One region of the Clostridium cochlearium genome, then DNA from elsewhere that is predicted to be linked to it. Evidence: a T-box and tRNA genes for the amino acid it is inferred to sense, from the RefSeq annotation. Region 1 holds a T-box; the other holds one or more tRNA genes.
The links. The T-box of region 1 lies ahead of thrS (threonine--tRNA ligase). A T-box ahead of a tRNA ligase gene usually reads a tRNA of that ligase, here a tRNA-Thr.
Positions count from the first base shown of each region.

Region 2: it has a tRNA-Thr gene. The T-box ahead of thrS (threonine--tRNA ligase) is inferred to sense a tRNA for this amino acid. The anticodon was not compared.

Region 1 is NZ_LT906477.1:1,918,712-1,927,750, reverse strand. Features, by position in the region: gene cobT (nicotinate-nucleotide--dimethylbenzimidazole phosphoribosyltransferase) at 1-994, shown strand, start outside; tRNA gene CKV72_RS09465 (tRNA-Phe) at 1,101-1,176, shown strand; tRNA gene CKV72_RS09460 (tRNA-Gly) at 1,182-1,256, shown strand; tRNA gene CKV72_RS09455 (tRNA-Cys) at 1,263-1,337, shown strand; gene CKV72_RS09450 (DUF6873 family GME fold protein) at 1,555-2,256, opposite strand; gene ytxC (putative sporulation protein YtxC) at 2,360-3,250, shown strand; T-box leader at 3,299-3,523, shown strand; gene thrS (threonine--tRNA ligase) at 3,585-5,504, shown strand; ribosomal protein L20 leader region at 5,550-5,661, shown strand; gene infC (translation initiation factor IF-3) at 5,676-6,197, shown strand; gene rpmI (50S ribosomal protein L35) at 6,236-6,433, shown strand; gene rplT (50S ribosomal protein L20) at 6,460-6,819, shown strand; gene CKV72_RS09420 (TrkH family potassium uptake protein) at 6,970-8,316, shown strand; gene CKV72_RS09415 (potassium channel family protein) at 8,329-8,991, shown strand; gene CKV72_RS09410 (TrmH family RNA methyltransferase) at 9,006-9,039, shown strand, end outside.
Region 2 is NZ_LT906477.1:163,258-174,980, forward strand. Features, by position in the region: gene CKV72_RS00800 (MraY family glycosyltransferase) at 1-199, shown strand, start outside; gene wecB (non-hydrolyzing UDP-N-acetylglucosamine 2-epimerase) at 227-1,375, shown strand; gene CKV72_RS00810 (acetyl-CoA C-acetyltransferase) at 1,517-2,692, shown strand; gene CKV72_RS00815 (hypothetical protein) at 2,912-3,553, shown strand; gene murA (UDP-N-acetylglucosamine 1-carboxyvinyltransferase) at 3,581-4,834, shown strand; gene spoIID (stage II sporulation protein D) at 4,909-5,943, shown strand; gene CKV72_RS00830 (M23 family metallopeptidase) at 6,102-6,815, shown strand; gene spoIIID (sporulation transcriptional regulator SpoIIID) at 6,914-7,168, shown strand; gene mreB (rod shape-determining protein) at 7,252-8,283, shown strand; gene yyaC (spore protease YyaC) at 8,303-8,860, opposite strand; gene CKV72_RS00850 (tRNA 2-thiocytidine biosynthesis TtcA family protein) at 8,922-9,638, opposite strand; tRNA gene CKV72_RS00855 (tRNA-Thr) at 9,876-9,951, shown strand; tRNA gene CKV72_RS00860 (tRNA-Tyr) at 9,957-10,042, shown strand; tRNA gene CKV72_RS00865 (tRNA-Thr) at 10,059-10,134, shown strand; tRNA gene CKV72_RS00870 (tRNA-Tyr) at 10,140-10,225, shown strand; SAM riboswitch class I at 10,335-10,438, shown strand; gene metK (methionine adenosyltransferase) at 10,521-11,696, shown strand.

The sequences.
Region 1 (9,039 bases):
TTTAAGTAAGCCTATAGGAAGCTTAGGTAAATTAGAAGAAATTGCAGTGCAAATATCCGGTATTACAGGAAAAGTAAAAAATGAAATAAATAAAAAAATGACTATAATAATGTGTTCTGATAATGGCATTTGTGAAGAAGGAGTAAGTGCTTGCCCTCAAGAATTAACTGCTCTATTAGCAGAAAATTACGTTAAAGAAATAACAGGTATTGGAGTTCTTTCTAAGCATGTTAATGCAGATATGTGTGTAGTGGATATAGGCGTAAAATCAGATTTAAAAGATACTAGAGTAGTTAACAAAAAAGTAGCTTATGGAACTAAGAATATGGCAAAAGAACCTGCTATGACAAGAGAAGAAGCTATTCAAGCTATAGAGACAGGAATAGAATTAGTAGATAAATTTGTAAAGGAAGGATACGATTTATTTGGTACTGGTGAAGCAGGTATAGGAAATACAGCCACTAGTGCAGCAGTAATAAGTGTATTATCTGGAATAGATTCTGATAAAATAGTTGGAAAAGGATCTGGACTTACAGAAGAAGGTTTTTTAAATAAGAAAAAAGCTATAAAACAAGCCATAGAAATAAATAAACCTGTTAAAGAAGATGTTGTAGATGTAATAGCTAAAGTAGGTGGATTTGATATTGCAGGAATATGTGGATGCTTTTTAGGAGCAGCTAAAAATAGGGTTCCTATAGTTATAGATGGTATAATATCATCAGCAGCAGCATTATGTGCGTATAAAATGAATGAAAATGTAAAGGACTTTTTAATACCATCTCATCTTTCAGCGGAACCAGGCATTGAATATGTTACAAAAGAAATAGGGCTTAGTCCATGTCTTCATATGGAAATGAGATTAGGAGAAGGTACAGGATGTCCCCTACAATTTTTTATGATTGAAGCAGCTCTTTGTGCTATGAATAACATGGCTACTTTAGCAGAGGCTAGTATAGTGGATAGTGAATTTTTAGTAGATATTAGAGAAAAATAATAAATGATTGAAAATTATAAATACATATTGACAAAATAAAAAATAGTGGATATAATTGTGTTGTATTGCTTATATGTTTTTTAAATTTAAAATATATAAGCAATTTGGCTCGATAGCTCAGTCGGTAGAGCAGAGGACTGAAAATCCTCGTGTCCCTGGTTCGATTCCTGGTCGAGCCACCAGTATTGCGGGAGTGGCTCAGTGGTAGAGCGTCACCTTGCCAAGGTGAACGTCGTGGGTTCGAATCCCATCTTCCGCTCCAATATATGGCACTATAGCCAAGTGGTAAGGCAGAGGTCTGCAAAACCTTTATTCCCCAGTTCAAATCTGGGTGGTGCCTCCAAATAAAAAAAGCATCTTAAAACAGAACTGTTTTAAGATGTTTTTTATTTAGTGAATAACTAATAGTGAATAATGAACAATTGAGGATGATTTTCTTCCGTTGCACTACAGAAAATCTTTATTTAGGGAAGCTAAATATCAAGGTTTAATAAAATTAAACGCTTTTCGAAATGACAATGGAGAAAAGCTATCCATAATTATTCATTGTTCATTATTAATTATTCATTACACAAAATGCTTCCCCTATCTATAAGGTTTCCTTTTCTTAAATAAACAGGTTTTACATTATGTTTAAATAAAAAATCTTTTATTTCATTTCCATATTTAAAATAATCTAAATGGCCGAAAAAAGCCATTATATTTTTTCCTATAAGTCCACAACATCCGCCTATAAATCCATAGTCTAATCCAGGTAAAATTATATCTCCAGGAGGAATTAAAAGTACATCTAAATCTACTTTTTTAGCTTCATGAGCAATAACTTTATCAGAAGTAATTATTGCTTTATTGCTAACTACGGCCACAGAACATTTAGTATAACCTTGATTTACATTTATTAATTTTTTGTGTTTTACACTGTTAAGTAAAACAGGATCTGTATATTTTAAATTATGTATAAAAACATTATCTAAGTTTACTGCATTTAAGCCTATATCCATTGGATAATTAGAAGATAATGAGTTTTGAGATAGTTTTATATTAAAACCTAGAGTTTTTAATTTTTCTATAAATTTTTTATTTGCATCTTTATGTAAAACTAAATTTTTTTCATCTAATATGTGTATAAGTATGTCAGGATGACCAGAAATAGCATAGTATAATAAAGAGAATAAAGGGCATTTTATAATATTGTAACCTAAAGAAGTTAAATTAGATTCTTCTTCTATGGATAACCTACTATCTACAAATAAATATTTCATAAATACATCACCTAATAGTAAATTTTATATTAGATTTTTACTAATTTCAATATGAATATACATAAAAATAAAACACATACTATGACAGAGGGGAGTGAAATATATGGCAGTATTTAAAATAATATATGAAGATGATTTTAAAGAAGTTATTGAAGGAATAAATATTTTAAAAGCTTATTTTGAGTTCGAAATAGGTGTATGTGAAAGCATTGATAATAAAATTCATTTTATGAAAATATATATTCCGGATGAAAAATTGACCACAAAGACTAAGAATATATTTTATTTGCATATAGCTGATATAATATACAAAATATATATAGATAAATTTTTAAAAGAGAGATTGGTTGAGTTTTTAGAAGACAGTTATTTTTTCTTAAACTCAAAAGATATAGAGGAAATAGAAGGAAAAATCAGGGATATACTTACAAATAACGAAAAAATCATAGACAGTTCAAATATATATTATATGAACAAAAAAAATGAAATTATGGATGAAATATTAGAATGTATACGTGAAACAGATGAGATTAATATAGAAGGATTTTTAACTTTCAGAACAAAAAGTTTAGAAAAAAAATTAAAAGTTATAATAGAAAAAGTAGTAGAGGAATATATTGTAGAAAAAGAATATAATGAATTTATAAAACTATTAAAGTATTTTGTTAATATACAAGAAAGTAGAATTGATGAGGTTAATATAATAATATATAAAGATGGTAATTATATAATAAAAGATAAAAATGGAATAGATATAACTAAAGAGTTATTTAAGGAATTTGTTTCTAATAATATGTCATTAGAAATAAATTTAGATGATATATTAATAAGTGGTTTGATAACCTATTGTCCAGAAAAAATAGTTATACATTGCGTTGAAAATTGTTTGAACAAAGAACTTATAAATACTATAAATAATGTGTTTTTAAAAAAAGTGGTTTATTGTAATAATTGTGAAACCTGCAGAAAAATAAATAAACAATATAGGGAATAAAGTTATTGACAATAGTTGGTTAGATGAATATAATTATATAATAAGATGTTAAAAGCTAAGAAAAGGAAGAGTAAATAAAATTACTATTATAAAAGAGAGGGAAATTCTTAGGCTGAAAGATTTTCTTAATAGTATTTATTGAAAACCACCTTAGAGCTGAATACTGAAATTAAGTAAGTATTTCCGTTACCTGCGTTAAAGGATCTCAAAGGATAATAAAATTAAGGTTTTATTATCGAATTTGGGTGGAACCACGAGATAATCGTCCCATTAGAGGGGCGTTTTTTTATTTTTTGAATATAAATAAGCACTATATTTAAGGAGGGAGTATATAATGATAAATATAACACTAAAAGATGGAAAAGTAATAGAAGTAGAAAAAGGAGTAAGGGTAAGCGACATAGCTATGAAAATAAGTCCAGCTTTATATAAAAAAGCTGTAGGGGCTAAGGTAAATGGCGAAGTAGCTGAACTTATGACAGAAATAAAAGAAGATAGTCAGTTAGAAATATTAACTTTCGATGATGAAGACGGAAGAAGAACAGTAAGACATACAGCTTCACATATATTAGCTCAAGCAGTAAAAAGACTTTATCCTGAAGCTAAATTAGCAATAGGACCAGCAATAGATAATGGATTTTATTATGATTTTGACGTAGATTTTACTTTTACACCAGAAATGTTAGAAAAGATAGAAAAAGAAATGTCAAAAATAATAAAAGAAAATTTAGAAATTGAAAGATTTGAACTTCCAAGAGAAGAAGCTATTAAGCTTGCCAAAGATGCAGATGAACCTTATAAAGTTGAATTAATAGAGGAACTACCAGAAGGAGAAGTTATTTCTTTTTATAAACAAGGTGATTTTGTAGATTTATGTGCGGGACCACATATGCCTTCTACAGGAAAAATAAAGGCAATTAAACTTCTTTCAGTAGCAGGAGCTTATTGGAGAGGCGATGAAAAAAATAAAATGCTTCAAAGAATATATGGAACAGCATTTTTAAAGAAAAGTGAATTAGAAGCATATTTAAAATTATTAGAAGAAGCTAAGAGAAGGGATCATAGGAAATTAGGAAAAGAATTAGACTTATTTAGTATAAATGAAGAAGGACCAGGATTCCCATTTTTCCATCCTAAGGGAATGGTAGTAAGGAATATTTTAGAAAACTTCTGGAGAGAAAAACATACTAAAGCAGGATACGATGAAATAAGAACTCCAGTTATATTAAATGAAGAACTATGGCACAGATCAGGACACTGGGATCATTATAAAGAAAATATGTACTTTACTAAAATAGATAATGAAAACTTTGCTATAAAACCAATGAATTGTCCAGGTTCAATTTTAGTTTATAAAAGCCATTTACATTCCTATAAGGAGTTTCCAATGAGATTAGGGGAACTTGGATTAGTTCATAGACATGAATTATCTGGAGCATTACATGGACTTATGAGAGTTAGATGTTTTACTCAAGATGATGCGCATATATTTATGACAAAGGAACAAATAAGAGATGAAATATTAAATGTAATAAAATTAATTGATGATTTCTATAAAGTTTTTGGATTTGAATACTTTGTTGAATTATCTACTAGGCCAGAAGATTCAATGGGTAGTGATGAAGATTGGGAAGTTGCAACTAATGGATTAAAAAATGCTTTAGAAGCAGCAGGATTAGAGTATAAAATAAATGAAGGGGACGGAGCTTTTTATGGTCCTAAGATAGACTTCCATCTAAAAGATTGTATAGGCAGAACATGGCAATGTGGAACTATTCAGTTAGACTTCCAAATGCCAGAAAGATTTGATTTAACATATATAGGCCAAGATGGAGAAAGACATAGACCAGTAATGGTTCATAGAGTTGTATTTGGAAGTATAGAGAGATTTATAGGAATACTTATAGAGCATTTTGCAGGGGCATTCCCAACATGGTTAGCTCCAGTGCAAGTAAAAGTTATGACTATTACAGATGCACAAAAAGATTATGCAAATAAAGTAGTTGATAAGTTAAAGGAAAATGGAATAAGAGTAGAGTTTGATGATAGAAATGAAAAGATAGGATATAAAATAAGGGAAGCTCAACTTCAAAAGGTGCCTTATATGATTATTTTAGGAGATAAAGAAGTAAATGAGAATAAAGTTGCAGTAAGAAGTAGAAAAGAAGGAGATTTAGGAGCTATTGCTTTAGAAGAGTTCATACAAAAATTAAACTATGAAATAGAAAATAGAGTAATAGAAAATTCTAAATAAGCATAAAAAAGCTTGACAATAAAAGTTAAAGATAGTATAATATAAAACGTTAAGAAGAAACCAGCCGTTTCTCACCTTACAGCACAGCTAGTAAGGTTATGAAATTAGTATTTTAATTTTGATTAGAGGACGGCATTTGCCGTCTTTTTTTATTTTAAATCCACCTAGGAGGTGAATATTATTAAAAAAGGTTTCCTTGTTAATGAAGAAATTAGAGAAAAGGAAGTTAGAACTATTGACGAAAATGGAGAACAACTAGGAATAATACCTACATCTGAAGCTTTAAAAAAAGCTGAAGAAAAAGAATTGGACTTAGTAATGATAGCTCCAACAGGAAAGCCGCCTGTTTGTAAGATAATGAATTATGGAAAGTTTATATATGAACAGACCAAGAAAGACAAAGAGGCAAAAAAGAAACAAAAGGTTACTAATATAAAAGAAATAAGATTAAGTGCAACAATAGAAGAACATGATATAGGAATTAAAGCAAATAATGCAAGAAAGTTCTTAAAGGCAGAAGATAAAGTTAAAGTAACTGTTAGATTCAGAGGAAGAGAAATGGAACATTCTAATGTAGTAGGTAAAAAGATATTAAATGCTTTTTTATCTAAACTAGAGGATGTTTGTGTTGTGGAGAAACCAGCTAAGTTAGAAGGTAAAAATATGACTATGGTTTTAGCTCCAAGAAAATAAAATACTTTAATCTGTAGTGTTGAGAGGAGGAACATAATATGCCAAAAATGAAGACTCATAGAGGAGCAGCTAAGAGATTTAAAAAGACAGGAACAGGAAAGTTTAAAAGAGCAAAGGCATATAAAAGCCATATATTAACAAAGAAAAGCACAAAAACAAAAAGAAATTTAAGAAAAACAGGATACGTTTCAGAAACACAAGAAAAAGCAATGAAGAAGCTATTACCATACTTATAGTTTTCGGTTAAAGGAGGTTTGTTAAAATGGCAAGAGTAAAAAGAGCAATGAATGCACGTAAAAAACATAAAAAAATATTAAAGCTATCAAAAGGATACTTTGGTGGAAAAAGTAGATTATTTAAAACAGCTAATGAAAGTGTTATAAGAGCTTTAAGAAATGCTTATGTTGGAAGAAAGTTAAAAAAGAGAGATTATAGAAAATTATGGATAGCAAGAATTAATGCGGCTACAAGAACAAATGGTCTTTCCTATTCAAGATTTATGAATGGACTTAAACTTGCAGGAATAAATATGAATAGAAAAATGTTATCAGAAATAGCTATAAATGATCCAAAAGCTTTTTCTGAATTAGTTGAAGTAGCTAAAAAACAACTTAACGCATAAAAAATGCAGCAATTTGCTGCATTTTTTTAACTTAAAATGTCAATTGTATGAATATATCATATAATTGACATTTATCTTTAGAATGATATAATTTCATTAAAATATAAAAACAACAATTAAGTATCATTTTAGTAAGAGGGAGACATATATATGAACTTACAAAGATTTAAAATGAAAAGAGCTACTCCATTTCGAATCTTAGCATTAGGATTTGCAATAGTTATTTTTACAGGTGCTATATTATTACATTTACCTATAGCTACTCAGAGTGGAGAGCAAACTCCTTTAATAGATTGTTTTTTTATATCTACGTCTGCTACTTGTGTTACTGGATTAGTTACTGTAGATACAGGGACTTATTGGAATTATTTTGGCAAAACCGTTATAATGTTATTGATTGAAATAGGCGGATTAGGATTTATGTCTTTTGGTACTCTAGTTGCTTTAATATTAGGCAAAAAGATTACTTTAAAGGAAAGAATACTTATGCAAGAAGCATATAATTCTTTTTCTACACAAGGTATTGTCAAAATGGTTAAATATATTTTAATATTTACATTTTCGGTACAAATGGGAGGAGCTTTGATTTTATCAACACAATTTATACCGGAATTTGGTATAGGAAAAGGTATATATTATAGTATATTCCATTCAATATCTGCATTTTGCAATGCAGGATTTGATCTTATAGGAAATTATAGTAGTGTTACAGGATATTATGATAATTCAGTAATTATATTGACTATATCGTTACTCATAATTATAGGTGGTTTAGGATTTTATGTATGGCAAGAAATATATAATTTTAAAGGATTTAGGGAATTATCTCTTCATTCAAAAATATGTTTGTCTACAACTGCTATATTAATAGTTGTTGGTACTATTTTAATGTTCTTATTTGAATTTAATAATCCAGGCACTATGAAGAATATGAGTTTTAAAGGAAAAGCATTATCTTCTTTTTTTGCATCAGTATCTCCAAGAACAGCTGGATTTAATTCTATATCGACTTCAGATATGACTACAGCTGGAAAATTTTTAACCATTATCCTAATGTTCATTGGAGGTTCCTCAGGCTCTACAGCAGGAGGAATAAAAACTACTACATTTGGATTAATGTTTATGACTATATTATGTGTAATAAAAGGGAGAGAAGATACTGAAATCTTTAAGAGAAGAATTTCTAAGGATAATATATATAAGGCGTTGGCAATTGTAGTAATTGGATTTTCTATAGTTACTGTTGTAACAATGCTATTATCTATTACGGATAGTTCTAATTCTTTTGAAAATTTACTTTATGAAGCTACTTCAGCCTTTGGAACCGTTGGATTAACTTTAGGTATAACCACAAAATTAAGTTCTGCGGGAAAAATTATAGTAGCACTAACTATGTATGCTGGAAGAGTAGGTCCTTTAACATTGGCATTAGCTTTATCAAATAAAAAATCCTCTAGGAATATAAAATATCCAGAGGGAAAAGTTTTAGTAGGATAAGGAGTGTTTAGATTGACACAGAGACAATTTGTAGTTATAGGTTTAGGGAGATTTGGAACTTCTGTTGCTCAAACATTGTATTCCCTAGGAAATGATGTTTTAGCAATTGATTCTGATGAAGATAGGGTACAAAATATTTCTGACAGTGTAACCCAAGCAATTCAAGCAGATGCTACTGATGAGAATAGTTTAAGATCTATTGGAGTTAGAAATTTTGATGTAGCAGTAGTTACTATAGGATCTGATTTACAGGCAAGCGTAATGGCAACTCTTTTAGTAAAAGAATTAGGGGTAGGATACACCATTGCAAAGGCTAACAGCGAATTACATGCAAAAGTTTTATATAAAATAGGTGCTGATAAAGTTGTATTGCCAGAAAGAGATATGGGAGTAAGAGTTGCACATAATTTAGTTTCAACAAATATATTAGATTATATAGAATTATCTTCAGATTTTAGTATAGCAGAGGTAATAGCACCACAAGAATGGTATGGTAAAAATTTAGAAAATTTAAGTATAAGAGCAAACTATGGTATAAATATAGTAGCTATAAAAAAGAAGGAAGAAATAAATGTTTCTCCTACAGCAGGTGATGTAATTGAAGAAGGAGATATTATAGTTGCAATAGGTGGAACAGAGGAATTAAATAAATTAGAAACTTTGGTATCTAAATAAAGGGTGAATTAAAATTGAATACTATAACTAGCAAAGACAATAATTTAA
Region 2 (11,723 bases), 680 kb from region 1:
ACATCATAGATTACTTGATATGGGATTAAATCAACGACAAGCTGTATTAATAATGTATCTTATAAGTGCTATACTTGGAAGTTTTGCTATATTAGCCATGCAAATAAGCAACCAAAATTCATACTTTTTACTTGCAGTTATTGTAGTAATTATAATGGTAGCAGCGTGGAAATGTGGATTTTTTAAACACAAGGAATAGTGCATAATTGACTTGGAGGTAAATTTTATGAAAAGAACAAAGATAATGACTATATTTGGAACTAGACCTGAAGCTATAAAAATGGCTCCATTAGTAAAGGAGATAGAAAAAAGAGAGGAGCTTTGTAGCAAAGTTTGCGTTACAGCTCAACATAGAGAAATGCTAGATCAAGTTTTAGATTTATTTCAAATAAAACCAGATTATGATCTAGATATAATGGCTAAAGGGCAAACTTTAACAGATATAACTATGAAAAGTCTTAAAGGTTTAGAGGGAGTGTTCAGAGAAGAAAAACCAGATTTAGTTTTAGTTCATGGAGATACCACTACAACTTTTGCAGGAGCATTGGCTGCTTTTTACCAAAAGATAAAGATAGGTCATGTAGAAGCAGGATTAAGAACTTTTAATAAGTATTTTCCTTATCCAGAAGAAATGAATAGAAAATTAGCAGGTGCTATGGCAGATTTACATTTTGCTCCAACAAAAGGATCGAAAAATAATCTTTTAAAAGAAGGAATAGATTATGATAACATATATATTACAGGGAATACTGTAATAGATGCAATGGAATTTACAGTAGAAGATAATTATGTTTTTAAAAATAAAATTTTAAATGAAATAGATTATAAAAATAGAAAAGTTATAATGGTTACTGCTCATAGAAGAGAAAATTGGGGAGAAGGAATAGAAAATATATGCAAAGGATTAAAAGAAGTAGTTGAAAATAATAAAGATGTGGAAATAATATATTTAGTTCATTTAAACCCAATTGTTAAAGATGTGGTTTATAAATATTTAGATGGCGTAGATAGAGTACACCTATTAAATCCTTTAGATACTAAAGAAACTCATAATTTAATGAACAAATGCTATATGGTTATGACAGATTCGGGAGGACTTCAGGAAGAAGCACCCCACTTAGGAAAACCCGTTTTAGTTTTAAGAGATGTAACGGAAAGACCAGAAGCAGTTGAAGCAGGGACAGTAAAACTTCTAGGAACAAATAAAGAACTTATAGTACATGAAGCTAATAAAATAATAAGAAATAAAGAAGAGTATAATAAAATAAGTAGAGCTATAAATCCTTATGGAGATGGGTATGCCTCAAGAAGAATAGTAGATTCCATATTATATTATTTTAAATATTTAGAAAATAGACCTAATGACTTTATATAAAGTTTGTGTTTTTTTTAACAAAAATATATTGATAAATTTTTAATAAGGGGTTATAATATAATTAGTTTAAAAGAAAGTTGTTAATTTTTTAACTAAAGGTGAGAGAAAACCGAAAATTTAAATAATTTAGGAGGGTTTTAAATGAAAGAAGTTGTTATTGTTAGTGCAGTTAGAACTGCCATGGGTAAATTTGGAGGAAGTTTGAAAGATGTACCTGCAGTAGAATTAGGTGCTACAGTTATTAAAGAGGCAATAAATAGAGCTGGAATCAAACCTGAAATCATAGATGAGGTTATAATGGGAAATGTTATTCAAGCTGGACTTGGACAAAGCCCAGGAAGACAAGCAGCTGTAAAAGCTGGTATACCTGTTGAAATCCCAGCATTTACACTAAATAAAGTTTGTGGTTCTGGACTAAGAGCAGTTAGTCTTGCAGCTCAAATGATTAAAGCTGGAGATGCTGATGTAGTAGTAGCTGGTGGAATGGAAAACATGTCTGCAGCACCATATGTTTTACCAAATGCTAGATGGGGACAAAGAATGTTCGATGGCAAAATGGTAGATACTATGGTAAAAGATGGTTTATGGGAATCATTTAATGATTATCACATGGGAATGACAGCGGAAAATATAGCAGAAAAATGGGGATTAACAAGAGAAATGCAAGATGAATTTGCATGCGCTTCACAAAATAAAGCAGAAAAGGCTATTAAAGAAGGAAGATTTAAAGATGAAATCGTTCCAGTAGTTATAAAAACTAGAAAAGGTGAAGTAGTGTTTGACACAGATGAATTCCCAAGGTTTGGAACTACTGTAGAATCATTATCAAAATTAAAGCCAGCATTCAAAAAGGACGGAACAGTTACAGCAGGAAATGCATCAGGTATAAATGATGGAGCTGCTGCATTAATCGTAATGAGTGCGGAAAAAGCAGAAGAATTAGGATTAAAACCATTAGCTAAAATAGTTTCTTATGGTTCAAAAGGTTTAGACCCAGCTTATATGGGATATGGACCAGTAGGTGCAACAAAAGTTGCTCTTGAAAAAGCTGATTGGAAAGTAGAAGATTTAGATTTAATAGAAGCTAATGAAGCATTTGCTTCACAAAGTTTAGCTGTTGCTAAAGATTTAGGATTTGATATGGAAAAAGTAAATGTTAATGGAGGAGCTATAGCTCTTGGACACCCAGTAGGATGCTCTGGAGCGAGAATATTAGTTACACTATTATATGAAATGCAAAGAAGAGATTCTAAAAAAGGTTTAGCTACACTTTGTATAGGTGGAGGAATGGGAACAGCCCTTCTTGTAGAAAGATAATAATTTAAATATGAGTAAAAGCCGTTAGCAATTGCTAACGGCTTTTGTGTTTTATGTTTTGTGTTACAAAATAAGAACTTTTTAAATACTCTTATTTTGTAACACTTTTTTTATGTAGTTTATATATTAATAATATATTTATGAATACAAACTATATATTTGTCAATAATTATTAAAGATGATTTTATAATAAATTGTAAGGGGGATATATAGTTTAGTATGAGAGTTATAGAAAAAAATAAGAATAAAAAATTGGTAATAATATTATTTGTAATATTATTTTTATTAGGAGCAAAGTTACCAAAGAAAAATTTATTTCAGTCTTTATTAGATATTTCTAAGGGAACTATAATTGAAAATGGCGTAAAATTAATTAGTGAAGATAGCCTTGGAAAGGAAAAAAGTTTTCAACAGATTTTAAATAGTTTAGATATAGAAGAAACAGAAATAAAGGATTATAAAGAAAATGAAAAAAAAGTTATTATAGAATTTCAAAAGGAAAGTTTAAGAGGATATATTCAACAAGAACATATAAAAGATAAAAATTTAAGTAGAACTACAATGGTTCTAATAGAAAAGAATTCAGAAAATATTTTAGATGACTTAAAAAAAAGTGGAAATAAAATACTTAATGGAAATTTGAAAATATATAGTTATATGAAAGTTAAGATTAATACAGAGGATTTAGATAGTGCAAATAAAAAAATTATAGAAAGGCTTAATTATAATATTAATACTGTAAAAATTATTAATGGATATAGTAATTTTTTAGAAAACAAGTCTTTTCAATATGCTTTAGTAAACTATTCTTCAGGTAGCTACTTAATAATGGGGGAACCACAGATTTTTGAATTATATTAGAAATTTATAATGATATGGAGGAATACTATGAATAAAATTATTGTTAATGGAGGTAAAGGGCTAAAAGGTGAAATTAATATAAACTCTGCTAAAAACTCTGTATTACCGATAATAGCAGCTAGTATATTGAGTGGAGATAAATGCATAATAGAAAATACTCCTATGTTAAAAGATGTATTTGTAATAAGTGAAGTTTTAAGATCCATATCTTCAGAAGTAGAGATAGATAAGATTAATAATAAAATAATAATAGATACATCTAATATTTGTAGTTTAGAACCTTGCAGTGATCTTGTAAAAAAATTAAGAGCTTCTTTTCTTATAATGGGGCCTATGCTATCTAGATTTGGGAATTTTAAAATATCTCTTCCAGGGGGATGTAATATAGGCACTCGTCCTATAGATTTGCATTTAAAGGGTCTAAGTGCCTTAGGAGCTGATATAAATATAGGATATGGTTACGTGGAAGCTAAGGCGGATAAATTAAAAGGAAATAAAATATACTTAGATTTTCCTTCTGTAGGAGCAACAGAAAATATAATGATGGCAGCTGTCCTTGCAGAAGGAGAAACTATAATACAAAATGCAGCAGAAGAGCCAGAAATACAAGATTTAGCTAAGTTTTTAAATGCTATGGGCGCTAATATAATTGGAGCAGGTACTGATACAATAAATATAATAGGAGTAAAAAATTTAAAGGGGGTAGTCCATAAGCCCATATATGACAGGATAGAAGCTGGAACTTTCATGACTGCAGCAGCTATAACAAGGAGTAGAATAAAATTAAATGGAGTAAATGAAGAGCATTTAAGACCAATAATAGCAAAATTAACTGAAATAGGTGTAGACATAAATATAGATGGGGAAAGTATGATAGTTGATGGAAATCGTCAACTAAAACCTGTGGATATAAAAACTATGCCATATCCAGGGTTTCCAACAGATATGCAACCTCAAACTATGGCGTTACTAAGTACTATACAAGGAACTAGTATAGTAACTGAAACAATATTTGAAAATAGATTTATGCATGCCATCGAAATGAAAAGAATGGGTTCAAATATAAAGATAGATGGGAGAAGTGCTGTAATAGAAGGAGGAAATAAATTAACAGGTTGTGAAGTAAAGGCTACGGATTTAAGGGCAGGTGCAGCGTTAATACTGTGTGGTCTAGTAGCAAGAGGAAGCACAGAAATTACAGATATTTATCATATTGACAGGGGATATGCAGATGTAGAGAAGAAATTTCAATTACTAGGAGCAGATGTTTACAGAATATAATAATTGGAATATAAATATAATTGTTTTCATATAGTTATTATAAAATACGTAAGATTAATAGAGGAGAAAACTATATGAGAAGTGGAGATATAATGTATTTATTAAAAAGATTTTTTGCAAGTATACTAGCTAGTATACTTATTGTAATTATTTTTTGCTTTATAATATTAAAACCATCTTTAATAGGAAAAGACAACAAAAATAATATATCTGAAAATAAGAAGATTGAAGAAATAAAAGTAAAAGTATATATCTCAAAAGATAAAAAAATAATAGAATTAGATTTGGAAGATTATATAAAAGGAGTAGTTTCAGCTGAAATGCCTGCTGAGTTTCATGAGGAGGCCTTAAAAGCTCAAGCTATAGCAGCAAGAACTTATGCTATACCTCGTATAAAACAATTAGGTGGAGTCAGTTGCAAAAATGTAAATGGTGCAGATTTATGTGATACAGTACACTGTCAAGCATTTTTAACTAAAGAAGTTAGAATGAAAGGCTGGTCAGAGAAAAAAAGAAATGAATATTGGAATAAGATTGAAAATGCAGTTGAAAGTACTGCAGGAGAAGTTTTGGTGTATAAAGATGAAATCATAAAAGGAGCATATTATTTCTCAACTAGTAGTGGATTTACGGAAAACGGCCAAGATATATTTGCATCTACAGAGCCATATTTAAAGAGTGTAAAAAGTCAAGGAGAAGAAATTGCACCAAAATATAAGAGTAATAAAAACTATTCGTATAGTGAATTTATAAATATAATTAATAAAAAATATCCTAAATCTATATCAAATATAAAAAATATAAAAAATGAAGTAAAAATAAAGAGCAGAACTTCTGGAGGAAGTGTAAAAGAGATAGTATTAGGCAAAACCATTATAACAGGTCCAACATTTAGAAAAATTTTTAATTTAAATTCATCAAATTTTAATATAAAATTTGAGAAAGATAAGATAAATATAGAATGCAAAGGATATGGACATGGTGTAGGTATGAGCCAATGGGGAGCCAATGTATTAGGAAAATCTGGTGAGAATTATAAGGATATATTAAAACATTATTATACAGGTGTAGAAATAAAAAAATATAAAGAAGTTTTAAAAAATAATTAAAATACTAAAAAGAAATTTAAAGTTTCTTTTTAGTATTTTTTATTTTTATAAAATTAATGACTATTTGTCAAAAAATGATGAAAATAGGAGAAAGAATTTTAAATAAAATATGTATTTTTTACTACAGACTGGACAAACTACAAAAAGGAGGTGCTTATATGGGTAAAAAATTTTCAAGTAAATTTCGTATAAAGAAGGAGGGATTCTATCTAGTTCTATTTATATGTCTATGTTTAATAGGATCAGCAGCTTACATATCTTCAAAAAACAATAAAGAAGCAAAAAGATTAGCTGTTAAAGAAGAAAATAAAATTCAAGAATCAAATGAAAATAAAGAACAAGAAACTGTAGAAACTAGAGAGCCAAGTGTAGAATATGATAATGCTTTACAAGTTAAAGAAGAAGATAAAAAGGTTGAAGAAAAAACTGAAAAAGTAGCTCAAGTGTCAGCTAAAACAGACAACAAATTTGTCAAACCAGTAGAAGGAACTATAGCTAGGGATTATTCAGAAGAACCTGTTTATTGGAAATCTACAAATAGTTATAGACCTAATTTTGGAATAGATATTAAATGTGAACTAGGAAAACCTGTTGTTGCTGTATTAGATGGGAAAATAGAAGATATAAAGAAAGATACAGTAGATGGTGTTCAAGTTACTATTAATCATCAAAACGGGTTGAAAACAATTTACGCTAATTTAGATGAGAAATTAGATGTAAAAGTAGGAGATGAAGTTAAAAAAGGAAGTAATTTAGGAAAAGTAGGGAAAACAACATTAAGAGCAGCTTATGAAAATTATGGAGAACATCTTCATTTTTCTGTAACTAAGGATGGAGATTATGTAAATCCAAATAAGTATATAAAATATTAAATAAAATAAAGCCATTTTCCACATAACTGAGTGGAAAATGGCATTATAAAAATAATTTAGTTACTAAATATATTTATAAATAGTAAGGAGGTAGTAATTTGAAGGATTACATTGAAGAAAGAGTTTTAGAAGTCGCTAATTATATAATAAGTTCTAAAGCTACTATAAGAAAAACGGCCAAAGTCTTCGGTGTAAGCAAAAGTACAATTCATAAAGATATGACAGAAAGATTGCCTAAAATAAATCCTCAAATTGCAAAAGAAGCTAAAAATATATTGGAATTTAATAAGGCAGAAAGACATATAAGAGGTGGAAAAGCTACAAAATTGAAGTATAAAGCTATTGAAGGTTAAAAACATTCCTATTATAATTGATATTAGGTAGTATCAAAATTTACCAAAGAAGAATAAGGAAAGAGCAGGTGTGAAAAATAGGGATGTTTTTTAATGTAGGAACAGATATGGGAATAGATCTTGGAACAGCCACTGTACTAGTTTATATTAAAGGAAAAGGTGTAGTATTGAATGATCCATCAGTAGTAGCCATTGATAAAAGTAAAGATAAGCTTTTAGCAGTAGGAGAAGAAGCAAGGCAAATGATTGGTAGAACTCCTGGCAATATTGTTGCATTAAAACCCCTTAGGGAAGGAGTTATTTCTGATTACGATTTGACAGAAAAGATGTTGAAACATTTTATTACTAAAGCTTGTGGTAAAAAGAAAATGGTTTCACCAAGAGTAGTAGTATGTATACCTTGTGAGTCTACGGAAGTTGAGAAAAGAGCAGTTATAGATGCAGCAAGGAATGCAGGTGCTAAAAAGGTTTTTTTAATAGAAGAACCTCTAGCTGCGGCAATAGGTGCTGGTGTTGATATAACTAAAGCTAGTGGTAATATGATAATTGATATAGGAGGAGGGACAACCGATATAGCGGTTATATCACTAGGAGGAATAGTTGCAAGATCAACAATAAGTATAGCCGGTGATAGCTTCGATGAAGCTATAATAAAATACATACGAAAGAAGCATAATCTTATGATAGGAGAAAGGACTGCAGAGGATTTAAAGATAAATATAGGATCTGTTTATGATGTTGGTGAAGAAAATTTTATGGATATAAAAGGTAGAGATTTAATATCAGGGTTACCTAAGAATATAACTGTATCGTCATCAGAGATGAGAGATGCTTTAATAGAGCCTATAAATACTATAGCTGAAAGTACCCATGCTATCTTAGAAAAAACCCCACCAGAATTAGCGGCAGATATATCTGATAAAGGTATAGTAATGACCGGAGGTGGAGCATTATTAAATGGTTTAGATAAGTTAATATCAGAAGTAACCCATGTACCAGTATATGTTTCTGAAAATGCAGTTACATGTGTAGCTATTGGTACAGGGAAGATGTTAGAATACTTGGATAAGTTAGATATAACTTTTCAAGGAGATAGTATAGTTTTAATAGACTAAAAATAAAAAAGCAAAGAATTTATATCTTTGCTTTATTTTTATTTGACAAAATGTATTCTTTACAAGATAATTTTAAACCATATATTATGGATTCAGAAATAGATTTGGCCATATTAAGTATAAAATTAAGTCGAATAGAATTATTATTAAATATATTCATTTCAGTGGAATCGATTATTCCAACTACGGAACGATTTCCCACATGAGGAAGTTCCTTACCAACACCTTTTCCAGGATATATTGGATAATTTCGTGATTGTATAAATCCAATATTATTAGGTTCTCCTAAACAAGCATCTATGCCAAGTATACTATGATTAGGGTATAAAGAAGATATTTCTTCCATTTTTATTTTTATATTTAACGCATGGATTGGATTTTCTATTGTTCCAAAGACAGGCAGAGGAAAATCTTTTGTTTTTAAAATTGTACCAGTTATAGGACCAAGAGAATCTCCTATGCATTTATCTGTTCCTATACACACTATTATAGTTTTTTCATTTAAAAAGTTTATTAAACTATTTCCTATTATTTTATAAGCCAAAGGATCATTATAATGGACCATGGTTTTATCCAAAAATTACACCTCCTTCAATAATTTATATGAAGGTGGTGTAATTAATATTATAGCAAATTGTTTAATTTTGTTTATTCCAAATACAAAGTTGATTAGAATTTGTTAAAGCACCTAATAATCTATTATCTAAATCAGGAAAATCTTTTTTTAGAGATTTTATTAAATTTTTTATAGATTCTCTTTTAGTAAAACCATTAGCAGGACAAGGATTTTGTATTATAGGAAAATTATATTTTATTGAAGTATTTTTAATAGATTCTTCATCTATATATACCATAGGTCTAATTACAGTTATATCTTTCCTATCTAAATAAGTTTTTGGAAGAAAGCAACTAATTCTACCTTCATAGAACATAGATAATAAAAGTGTTTCAACAGCATCATTTTTATGATGACCTAATGCTACTTTATTACAACCTAGCTTTTTAGCATTATCATTTAGTATTCCACGTCTTAAATTGGCACAAAGAGAACAAGGATTCTTTTCTTTTCTAATATCAAATACTATTTCCTTTATATTAGAATCTATTATGTGAAAATTTACATCTAAATCTTTACAAAGAGCTTTTAAAGGAGAAAAATCCATATTTGTTCCTGGATCTATAGTAATTGCTATTATGTTAAATTTTTCAGGAGAAAACATTCTATATTTACTTAAAAGATACAGAAGAGCGATACTATCTTTTCCACCAGATAGGCCAATTGCAATATTATCGCCATCTTCTATTAAAGAAAAATCACTTACTGCTTTCCTAAGTTTACTTAAAAGTTGTTTCATATCAATCTTCCTTTTCAAAATTAAAATTTTATCTAAATAGCATTATAATATAAGCAATACATTAAGTGAAGTATAAAAAATAGTACAATTTAAATTATCTACATAGTTAAGAAAGAGATAGTAAGAGAAAAATAGAGATATAATGATTAATATCGATTTATTATACTATAATCACATTTGAATTTTTAACAATATAATTGTATACTTGTTTTTGTCGACAAGTTCGATAGAAAATGTGCTGGCATGGCTCAATTGGCAGAGCAGCTGACTTGTAATCAGCAGGTTGTAGGTTCAAGTCCTATTGCCAGCTCCATATGTGGAGGAGTTCCCGAGTGGCTAAAGGGGGCAGACTGTAAATCTGTTGGCTTTCGCCTTCGATGGTTCGAATCCGTCCTCCTCCACCATAGTTTCTTAAAATGTGCTGGCATGGCTCAATTGGCAGAGCAGCTGACTTGTAATCAGCAGGTTGTAGGTTCAAGTCCTATTGCCAGCTCCATATATGGAGGAGTTCCCGAGTGGCTAAAGGGGGCAGACTGTAAATCTGTTGGCTTTCGCCTTCGATGGTTCGAATCCGTCCTCCTCCACCAAAAAATAACACTAAAATATTAGTGTTATTTTTTTATTATAGCATAATATATAATTGACAGCTAAATATTAATGTGCTAATATTAGTTAGTAATATAATTAGATAAAAAGCTCTTATCGAGAGAGGTGGAGGGAAAGGGCCCAATGAAACCCGGCAACCAATATTTTTTAATATTAAGGTGCCAATTCCTGCAGAAAATTCTGCAAGATAAGAGGGATAGCAAGTAAAAAGCAAGTCTCTTCTTATCAGAAGAGACTTTATTTTTATATAAGAGCTACACAATAGGAGGTAAAAAAATGAGGAAATTATTTACATCTGAATCAGTTACAGAAGGACATCCAGATAAAATTTGTGACCAAATTTCCGATGCAGTACTTGATGCTATACTTGAAAAAGATCCAAATGGTAGAGTTGCTTGTGAAACTAGTGTAACTACAGGAATGGTTTTGGTAGCAGGGGAAATAACTACCAATTGTTATGTAGATATACCTAAAATAGTAAGAAATACAATAGAAAATATAGGATATACTAGAGCTAAATATGGATTTGATTCAGATACCTGTGCGGTATTAACATCTATATCAGAACAATCTCCAGATATAGCTATGGGTGTTAATGAATCTTTAGAATCTAAACAAGGTGGAATAGATAATGAAGATGTTATAGGAGCAGGGGATCAAGGAATGATGTTTGGATATGCAGATAATGAAACTCCAGAATATATGCCAATGGCAATATCTATGGCTCATAAATTATCTAGAAGATTATCCGAAGTAAGAAAAAATGGAACATTACCTTATTTAAGACCAGATGGTAAAACACAGGTTACTGTAGAATATGAAGATGGTAAAGTAGTAAGAATAGATACTATAGTAGTATCTACTCAGCATGGACCAGAAATTACAAGAGAACAAATAGAAAAAGATATTATTGAGCATGTAATATCTAAAGTTGTACCAGCCGAACTTTTAGATGAAAATACTCATTATTATATAAATCCAACAGGAAGATTTGTTGTAGGTGGACCACAAGGTGATGCTGGATTAACTGGAAGAAAAATAATAGTTGATACCTATGGTGGATATGGAAGACATGGTGGTGGAGCATTTTCAGGAAAAGATCCTACAAAGGTGGATAGATCTGCAGCATATGCAGCTAGATGGGTAGCTAAAAATCTTGTAGCAGCTGGAGTAGCAGATAAATTGGAAGTTCAACTAGCTTATGCTATAGGAGTAGCAAAACCTGTTTCTATTTCAGTAGAGACTTTTGGAACAGGCAAAATAAAAGATGAGAAAATTATAGAAATAATTAATAAGGTATTTAATTTAAGACCTTCAGCTATAATAAAGGAGCTAGATTTGAGAAGGCCTATATATAAACAAACAGCAGCCTATGGACATTTTGGAAGAACAGATATAGAACTTCCATGGGAAAATCTAAATAAAGTGGAACAAATAAAAGCCTTAATCTAATATAAAAGCATATAAAAAAACCCTGGT